Gemmobacter sp. 24YEA27: one gene and its partner. The main gene of each other region encodes a partner of the protein of the gene in region 2 in a complex. Links are inferred from orthologs where the notes say so. Each region holds a gene or a part of one and is shown on either strand. Other genes may lie near its edges.

Region 1 (3,276 bases), 2.9 Mb from region 2 along the record:
ATCCTTTCCAGTGCCTTTCTGGTCCTGGCCCTCGGCGCCGGTGCCGCAGCGGCCGATGTCTGTAACTATCGCCTCAGCGAGATGATCGCGCTGCGCGCCCCGAAACTCGCGGCAGCGGCGGCAGATGCAGCCGTCGTCGGACGTTTTGACCCCACTGCGCCGGATTTCCTGACCCTGGTCGACAGCAGCACCGGCTTTTCCGCCGTGGGGGCTGTCGTGGCCGGCGCCAATGCCGCCAAAGCCCTTGGCGGGGCAGAAGCCGCGCTTGGGGCAGGGGGCACCGTGCTGACCTCCTCGGCGCTTGGCATGGCGGCGGGGGCGGCAGCGCTTGGCATTGTCGGGCTGGAGGGCGTCTGCCAGTTCAAAGCCGAACGTCTCACCGATTATTATGAAGTGCTGGCTGTGCTGGCCGCTGTGGCCGAAACCGCCGACCGGGATTTCTTTCAGCTGCAACTGGGGCCCGCGCGCAAGAAGGGCGCCGTGGTCGAGATCTGGGATACCGGCAGCGGGGTGCGCAAGCAATATCCCGTGGCTGAGCTTTACTTCGTCAATGGCGAGCTGAAATATCGCCGCTGGGGCTTCAACAAGAACCTCGGGATGCTGATGCAGTTCGAGGGGGGCATCCCCAAAGTCGAACAGAAATGACCTGAGAGAAAGAGAAAAGGCCCCGGATCGCTCCGGGGCCTTTCTTAATTCTGAAGCGGGGGGCTCAGCCCTCGGCTTCTTCTTTCTTCTCGGTGATTTCCAGGCCGGTTTCCTGGTCAACCATCTTCATGCCGAGACGGACCTTGCCGCGATCATCAAAGCCAAGGAGTTTCACCTTAACTTCCTGACCTTCTTTCAGGATCTCATTCGGGTGGTTCAGACGCTTGTTCGCGATCTGCGACACGTGGACCAGACCGTCCCGCTTGCCGAAGAAGTTCACAAACGCGCCGAAATCGACCAGTTTGACGACCTTGCCGGTGTAGATCTTGCCATCTTCCGGCTCTGCCACGATCGACCAGATCATGTCATAGGCCTTCTTGATGGCATTGGCGTCGTTCGAGGCGATCTTGATCATGCCATCATCATTGATGTCGACTTTCGCGCCCGAGACTTCGACGATCTCGCGGATCACCTTACCGCCCGAACCGATCACTTCCCGGATCTTATCGGTCGGGATCGACATGGTTTCGATCTTCGGAGCGTAAGCCGAGAAGCCCTGCGGCGCGGACAGTGCGGCATTCATCTCGCCGAGGATATGGAGACGACCGTCTTTGGCCTGGGCCAGAGCCTGCTCCATGATCTCGGGCGTGATGCCCGCGACTTTGATGTCCATCTGCATCGTGGTGATGCCGTTGGCGGTGCCTGCAACCTTGAAATCCATGTCGCCAAGGTGATCTTCATCACCGAGGATGTCGGTCAGAACCGCCCAGCGGCCATCGTCTTCCAGGATCAGACCCATGGCGACGCCTGCAACCGGCGATTTCAGCGGAACGCCCGCATCCATCATCGAGAGCGAGCCGCCGCAGACCGAAGCCATCGACGAAGAGCCGTTCGATTCGGTGATCTCGGACACGACGCGGATCGTGTAGGGGAAATCGGTTGCAGCCGGCAGAACCGCCTGCAGCGCGCGCCATGCCAGCTTGCCATGGCCGATCTCACGACGGCCGGGCGAACCCACGCGGCCAACTTCGCCAACCGAATAGGGCGGGAAGTTGTAATGCAGCAGGAAGTTCGAACGGTAATTGCCGTTCAGCGCGTCGATGATCTGCTCGTCTTCGCCGGTTCCGAGCGTGGTGACCACGAGACCCTGGGTTTCCCCACGGGTGAACAGTGCCGAGCCATGCGCGCGCGGCAGGATGCCGTTTTCGCAGAAGATCGGGCGGACGGTTTTGTTGTCGCGGCCGTCGATCCGGGCGCCACCATTGATGATGTCACCGCGCAGAATGCCCGATTCCAGCTTTTTGATTGCCGAGCCGAGGTTCTTGTCGGCAAGATCTTCTTCCGACAGCGAAGCCTTGATCGCTTTCACCGCAGCCGAGATCGCATTGGTGCGGTCCTGCTTGTCACGGATCGCGAAAGCAGCGCGCATCTGGGTTTCGCCAGCGGCGGCCACACGGGTGTAAAGCTCGGAATAATCCGGAGCCTGGAAGTCGAAGGGCTCATTGGCGGCTTCTTCGGCGAGGTCGATGATCAGGTCGATCACCGGCTGCATCGCGGCATGGCCGAACTTGACGGCGCCGAGCATTTCTTCCTCGGTCAGCTCGTAAGCCTCGGATTCCACCATCATAACGGCGTCTTTGGTGCCGGCGATGACGAGGTCCAGACGCTGGTCCGGGTTGTTCTTCAGCTGGGTCATGTCGTCCATGGCCGGGTTCAGAACATACTGGCCATTGGTGAAGCCAACACGCGCGGCCCCGATCGGGCCCATGAACGGCACGCCCGAGATGGTCAGTGCGGCCGAAACGGCGATCATCGCGACCACATCCGGGTCATTCACGAGGTCGCAGGACAGCACGGTCGCCATAACGAGGACTTCGTTCTTGAAGCCTTCGACGAAGAGCGGGCGGCAGGGGCGGTCGATCAGACGCGAGGTCAGCGTCTCTTTTTCCGACGGGCGTGCCTCACGCTTGAAAAAGCCGCCAGGAACTTTGCCGGCGGCGTAATACTTTTCCTGGTAGTGAACGGTCAGCGGGAAGAAATCCTGGCCTTCCTTGGCCGTCTTGGCGAAGGTCACATTGGCCATCACCTGGGTTTCGCCCAGCGTCGCGATGACCGAACCATCGGCCTGGCGCGCAACCTTGCCGGTTTCCAGGGTCAGCGTCTCATCGCCCCACTGGATAGATTTTTTCGAAATTTTGAACATGCATTTTCCTCTTGGGAGCGCTCCGGCCCCTGCCGGTCTCCCGATATATGGCGACCCCATTGTCGCCGCCCCAATCCTCATGCATGTGCCCGGGGCCAGGGGCGTCACGTCTCAGATGGCGCGGGCCATACAGGAAAACGGGCTGTTTGGGAAGCCCGATCCGGTCAGACCCCTTCTGCATCAGACTTTGATCGCCGCCTGCAGCCTTTGCATATCGGCGGTGAGGGCGGGCGTGCTCAGCCCGAGCCTGGTGGCGAGGGCCGCGATCCGGATCCGCCAGTCGAAGCGCGCCAGCGCCTCGTGATGGTTGCGGCGCGCGACCTCCGGTGTCCAGGCGTGGACGGCTTCGGCGATCAGATCGAGGTTTTGGTCAAGGTCGATCCCGCCGGTTTCCAGCACCGCGCCGGGCCAGCTGACCAGCCGCAGAT
Region 2 (4,893 bases):
ATTCGGCTGGGTATAATCGTTGAAGATCACCGTCGAGATATCGAGGCCCAGCGGCTTCGCCTGTTCCGCGACCACGGCCCAGACCGCTTCATCCTCGCCCCCCATAATCCCCACCTTCAGCGCGGCATTATCCGCGAAAGCCGCCGGAGAAAGCGCGGGGGACATAAGAGCGGCAGCGGCAAGCGTAAGGGCCGCACGGCGGGACAGGGAAAACAACGACATGGGGTCAGCCTTCAGAAAATGAAACACGGCGCGAAAAGCCCGCCGCGAGCTGAACGGAATATCATTCCTGCCGCAAAAAGGTGCAACCCCTTCGAAGAGAACATTATTTTGATCTGAGCCGCATTCGCAAGACAGAGTTGTCGCTTTCCCGCTTGCCGCAGGAGTTTTCGCCAGCCCGCGATTTTGCCCGGCGAAGGCCCGCGCGAATCCCCCTTCCGATGCCTCGGGCCGAGCAATAGGGTCAGCCGGAACCTCCTCCGCATCTCCGGTGTCAGACATGCTCAATCTTCCCGTTCCCCTGGTGACGGTCCTTTTGCTGATCGCCTCGAATATCTTCATGACCTACGCCTGGTATGGCCATCTGAAAGACGGCGCCTCAATGCCGATGTTCAAGGTCATTCTTATCTCCTGGGGCGTCGCCTTCTTTGAATACTGCCTGATGGTTCCGGCGAACCGCATTGGCTACACCTATTTCAACGCAGCCCAGCTCAAGACCATCCAGGAGGTGATCACCCTCGCGGTTTTTGCGGCGTTTTCGGTGCTCTATCTCAAGGAATCCCTTGGCTGGAACCATCTGATCGGCTTCAGCCTGATCGCTCTTGGCGCGTTCTTCATCTTCCAGAAATGGTGACGCCCCCCCCCGCAGATAAAGACTGGATGGCAAAGACCGGGCAGCAAAGACCGGGCGGCAAAGAAAAAGGGGGCCTGGCGGCCCCCTTTTTTAATCTCTGCGCGGATCAGCGGCCCTGCGACCACCAGCCCTTTTTGCGCGGGCGGTCATCATCGCCATCCGCGTCATCGGCCAGACCGGACTGACCCGCATCAGCGACCGGGGCCTCACCCGCATCCGCCACACCGGCAATACCAGGATCTGCCGCCATCCTCGCCGGGACCGGTGCCGGAGAAGCCTCAGCCGGGCCACCTGCGGGCGCCTCGGGCGTGGCTTCCGCCGGTGCGGCCTCAACCGCTGCAACCTGAGCCCCCGCAACGTCAACCACTGCGACCTCGGCCTCATCGGCCTTCTTCGACCGCGAACGGCTGCTTGCGGCTTTCGGCTTCGCCGCTGCGCGGCTGCGCGCGGGCTTCTTCGCGGCGGCCGGCTCAGAAGCGACAGCCTCAGGCGCGGCTTCTTCCCCGACAACCGCTGTGCTGGCTTTCGCCCGGCTGCGGCGCTTTGGTGCCGGGGCGGTGGCAGGAGCCTCTGCCTCAGACGCCACAGCTTCGCCAGCCACGACCGGATCAGTCACAGCGGTTTCAGCCACAACCGTGTCGGACACAGCCTTATCAGCCACAACTACCACAGTCTCTGCCGCATCGGCCGCCGCTGCAGCTGCCTTTGCCGCCGCAGATTTCGACCGCGACCGCGTCGCCCGCTTCGGTTTCGCCGGCGCTGCGGCTTCTGGCGCCACTGCCTCGCTCACGTCACCGGCTGCAACCTCTGCATCGGTGCCGTCAGCGTCATCCTCATCCGAGCCTTCTTCATCCGACTCGTCGCCCGCATCAGAGCTGCCCTCGGCGCCCTGACCATCACGGCCACCCCGACGACGGCGACGACGACGGCGCTTCTTCTTGCCGCCCCCTTCTCCGCCTTCCGCCGCAGGCTCGGCCCGGACTGGCGCTGCAACCGCAACTGCCTCTTCCGCGACCTCTTCTTCCTCGTCCAGGATCTCGTCGACCAGATCCTCATCTTCTTCCTCGACCAGATCGCCCATCAACCCGGCATGGCCAGAGATGACCTGGCTCGGCTCGGGCAGGCTGCGGGTCGCGGTCTTGAACTTCTCCAGCTCGAAATCGGGCGAGACGAGCGCCGGATCGGCCTCCATCCGCACCGCCATACCGTAGCGGGATTCGATCAGCCCGATATGTTCGCGCTTATGGTTAAAGAGGTAGTTGACGATGCCAATCGGCGCCTTCAGCAGCACCTCTTTCGAGCGCTTGCGCGTGCCCTCTTCTTCCAGCGCGCGCAGGATCGTCAGGGCCATGCTGTCATCCGAACGGATCAGCCCGGTGCCATGGCAATGCGAGCAGGGCTGCGTGGTCGATTCCAGCATCCCCGGACGCAGCCGCTGGCGCGACATTTCCATCAGGCCAAAGCCCGAGATCCGGCCAACCTGGATCCGCGCACGGTCGGTTTTCAGCCGGTCTTTCAGCCGCTTCTCGACCGAGGCGTTGTTGCGACGCTCTTCCATGTCGATGAAGTCGATCACGATCAGCCCGGCCAGATCGCGCAGACGCAGCTGGCGGGCGACCTCGTCACAGGCCTCAAGGTTGGTCTTGAGCGCGGTATCCTCGATGGATCCCTCTTTCGTCGCGCGGCCCGAGTTCACGTCGATGGCGACCAGCGCCTCGGTGATGCCGATGACGATGTAGCCGCCGGATTTCAGCTGCACGACCGGATTGAACATGCCGCCGAGATAGCTCTCGACCTGGAAGCGCGCGAAAAGCGGCATCGGCTCGTTATAGAGCTTCACCTGTTTCGCATGCGCCGGCATGATCATCCGCATGAAGTCTTTGGCGGAACGGTAGCCCGCCTCACCCTCAACCAGCACCTCGTCGATCTCGCGGCTATAGAGATCGCGGATGGTGCGCTTGATCAGATCGCCTTCCTCATAGATCGCGGCAGGCGCAACCGAGCGCAAAGTCAGATCGCGGATCTGTTCCCAGAGCCGCATCAGATATTCATAATCGCGCCGGATTTCCGGCTTGGTGCGCTTGGCCCCGGCGGTGCGGATGATCAGGCCCGCGCCTTCCGGCACCTCCAGCTCGCCCGCGATTTCCTTCAGCTTCTTACGGTCGGCCGCCTGGGTGATCTTGCGCGAGATGCCACCGCCACGCGCAGTATTCGGCATCAGCACGCAGTAACGCCCGGCAAGCGAGAGATAGGTGGTCAGAGCAGCACCCTTGTTGCCGCGCTCTTCCTTGACGACCTGGACCAGCATGATCTGCCGGACCTTGACCACTTCCTGGATCTTGTATTTGCGCAGGCGCGACCGGCGCGGGGCGGCGATCTCTTCCGAGACATCCTCTTCCGCAATGGTCTCGATCTCATCTGCACTGGCAGCGGCGTGATGGTCATGATCGCCATGATCATGGTCGCTGTGATCATGATCTTCATGACCATCCGCAGGCGCGTCATCGCCACGGGCCTCGTCGCCCGCATCGTCTTCGCCCGCATCAGCTTCACCGGCATCACTTTCACCGGCAGCCTGTTCGACCGCAGCCCGTTCGGACGGCGCGACAGCATCGGGCCCGGTCGAGGCCAGGCCCTCAGCAACCGCAAGAGCGGAAGCGCCCTCCTCGCCCTCACCGGCCGAGAGATCGATCACATCCATCTCGCTGTGCGAGGCCGCAGCCTCACCTGCCACCGGCGCCGAAACGCTGGGATCGGCGGGCGCGCGTTCAGCCCGCGGTGCCGGCTTGCGGCGGCGGGCACGACGATTGTCCTCTTCCTCTTCCTCACGCGCCATAGCGCGTTCTTCGGCGAGGAGCGCCTGGCGGTCCGCAACCGGGATCTGATAGTAATCCGGATGGATCTCGGCAAAAGCGAGGAAGCCGTGGCGGTTTCCACCATAATCCACAAAGGCCGCCTGGAGCGAAGGCTCCACCCGCGTCACCTTGGCGAGGTAGATATTCCCCGCGAGCTGGCGCTTGTTTATTGTTTCAAAGTCAAATTCTTCAACTTTGTTTCCGTCCACCACAACAACCCGGGTCTCCTCGGGATGGGTGGCGTCGATAAGCATCTTCTTAGCCATGTTTTTCCATTGCGCCCCGGTGGCATAAAGGCCCCCGGCGGCCCTGAGACAGGGCCGGAGAGCAGATCATACGGTTCGGGGCGGCTTGTCTGAGCGCAGACGGCGGGCGCGAACGGGCTCAGCCGGCAACAGGTGCCGGTATCGCCAATCGTTACACTGCTCACGCGCCTCATCGCGGTTACGTCCTGGGGGTTCAGGCCCCCACCTTACTGGCCAGACAGGCACTTCATGGGGAAGCGCTGGTCCATCTGGCAATGTGCACAGCCTTACGGCCGATCCGGCTCCCGGTCATGAGGCGGCGCGGAACGCCGCGCCATGCCCCGCAAAGGGGAGAGAATTTCTTTGACCGTTACAAAACGGCCATAGCGGGCAACTTACGATCAAAGCTGACTGAAGGGCAATGAAAATCTCTCGCCCGGCATATGACACCTGCCCAAAGAGAGGGGGCAGAGCCCCCGTCGCGCGTGCCTGGCGCCTCCCCCGGGGTATTTAAATCAAGAGGAAGTTTGCATTCCCCAGATCCAAATACCTCCGCCAGAGGCATCCGCAGCCGGTAAAGCGCGCGGCGTTCAGGTATAATCCGAACGCTGCAGGTTATACTTCGCCATTTTCTCATTCAGCGTGCGGCGCGGCAGGCACAGCTCTTCCATCACGGCCACGATCGAGCCCTTATGGCGGCGCATCGTATTGTCGATCAGCATCCGCTCAAACGCTTCAACATATTCCTTCAGCGGCTTGCCTTCGGTGGTCATCGCCGGGCCCGAGGCTTCGTTATCGGCCATCAGCAGGGATGCAATCGAGCCGGAGCCGCGACGGTTCTGCAAGACCGCGCGTTCCGCGATATTCACCAGCTGGCGCACATTGCCCGGCCAGGGCGCCTGCAACAGCTGCGCGGCCTCCTGCGCGGTGACCTGGGGCG

Evidence for each region. The genes of interacting proteins can lie anywhere in the genome.
Region 1: the proteins of QNO18_RS15230 (region 2) and pnp are in contact, whole or in part, in a cryo-EM structure (PDB 9QH0), measured with the Escherichia coli proteins. The link is inferred for Gemmobacter sp. 24YEA27 from one-to-one orthologs.

Annotation. Positions count from the first base shown.
Region 1 is NZ_JASJPW010000001.1:191,289-194,564, reverse strand. The notes cover bases 280-3,276. They hold pnp (polyribonucleotide nucleotidyltransferase), read right to left. Parts: upstream 2,849-3,276; coding sequence 710-2,848; downstream 280-709. Other genes in these bases: QNO18_RS01000 (hypothetical protein), read right to left, coding at 3,029-3,276; QNO18_RS01010 (hypothetical protein), read left to right, coding at 280-645. Also shown: more of QNO18_RS01010, read left to right, coding at 1-279. UniProt on the Escherichia coli protein: Involved in mRNA degradation. Catalyzes the phosphorolysis of single-stranded polyribonucleotides processively in the 3'- to 5'-direction. Also involved, along with RNase II, in tRNA processing.
Region 2 is NZ_JASJPW010000001.1:3,055,815-3,060,707, forward strand. The notes cover bases 760-4,305. They hold QNO18_RS15230 (ribonuclease E/G), read right to left. Parts: upstream 3,975-4,305; coding sequence 960-3,974; downstream 760-959. Other genes in these bases: QNO18_RS15225 (DMT family protein), read left to right, coding at 760-853. Outside these bases: QNO18_RS15220 (MetQ/NlpA family ABC transporter substrate-binding protein), read right to left, coding at 1-222; more of QNO18_RS15225, read left to right, coding at 500-759; QNO18_RS15235 (sigma-54 dependent transcriptional regulator), read right to left, coding at 4,544-4,893. UniProt on the Escherichia coli protein: Endoribonuclease that plays a central role in RNA processing and decay. Required for the maturation of 5S and 16S rRNAs and the majority of tRNAs. Also involved in the degradation of most mRNAs.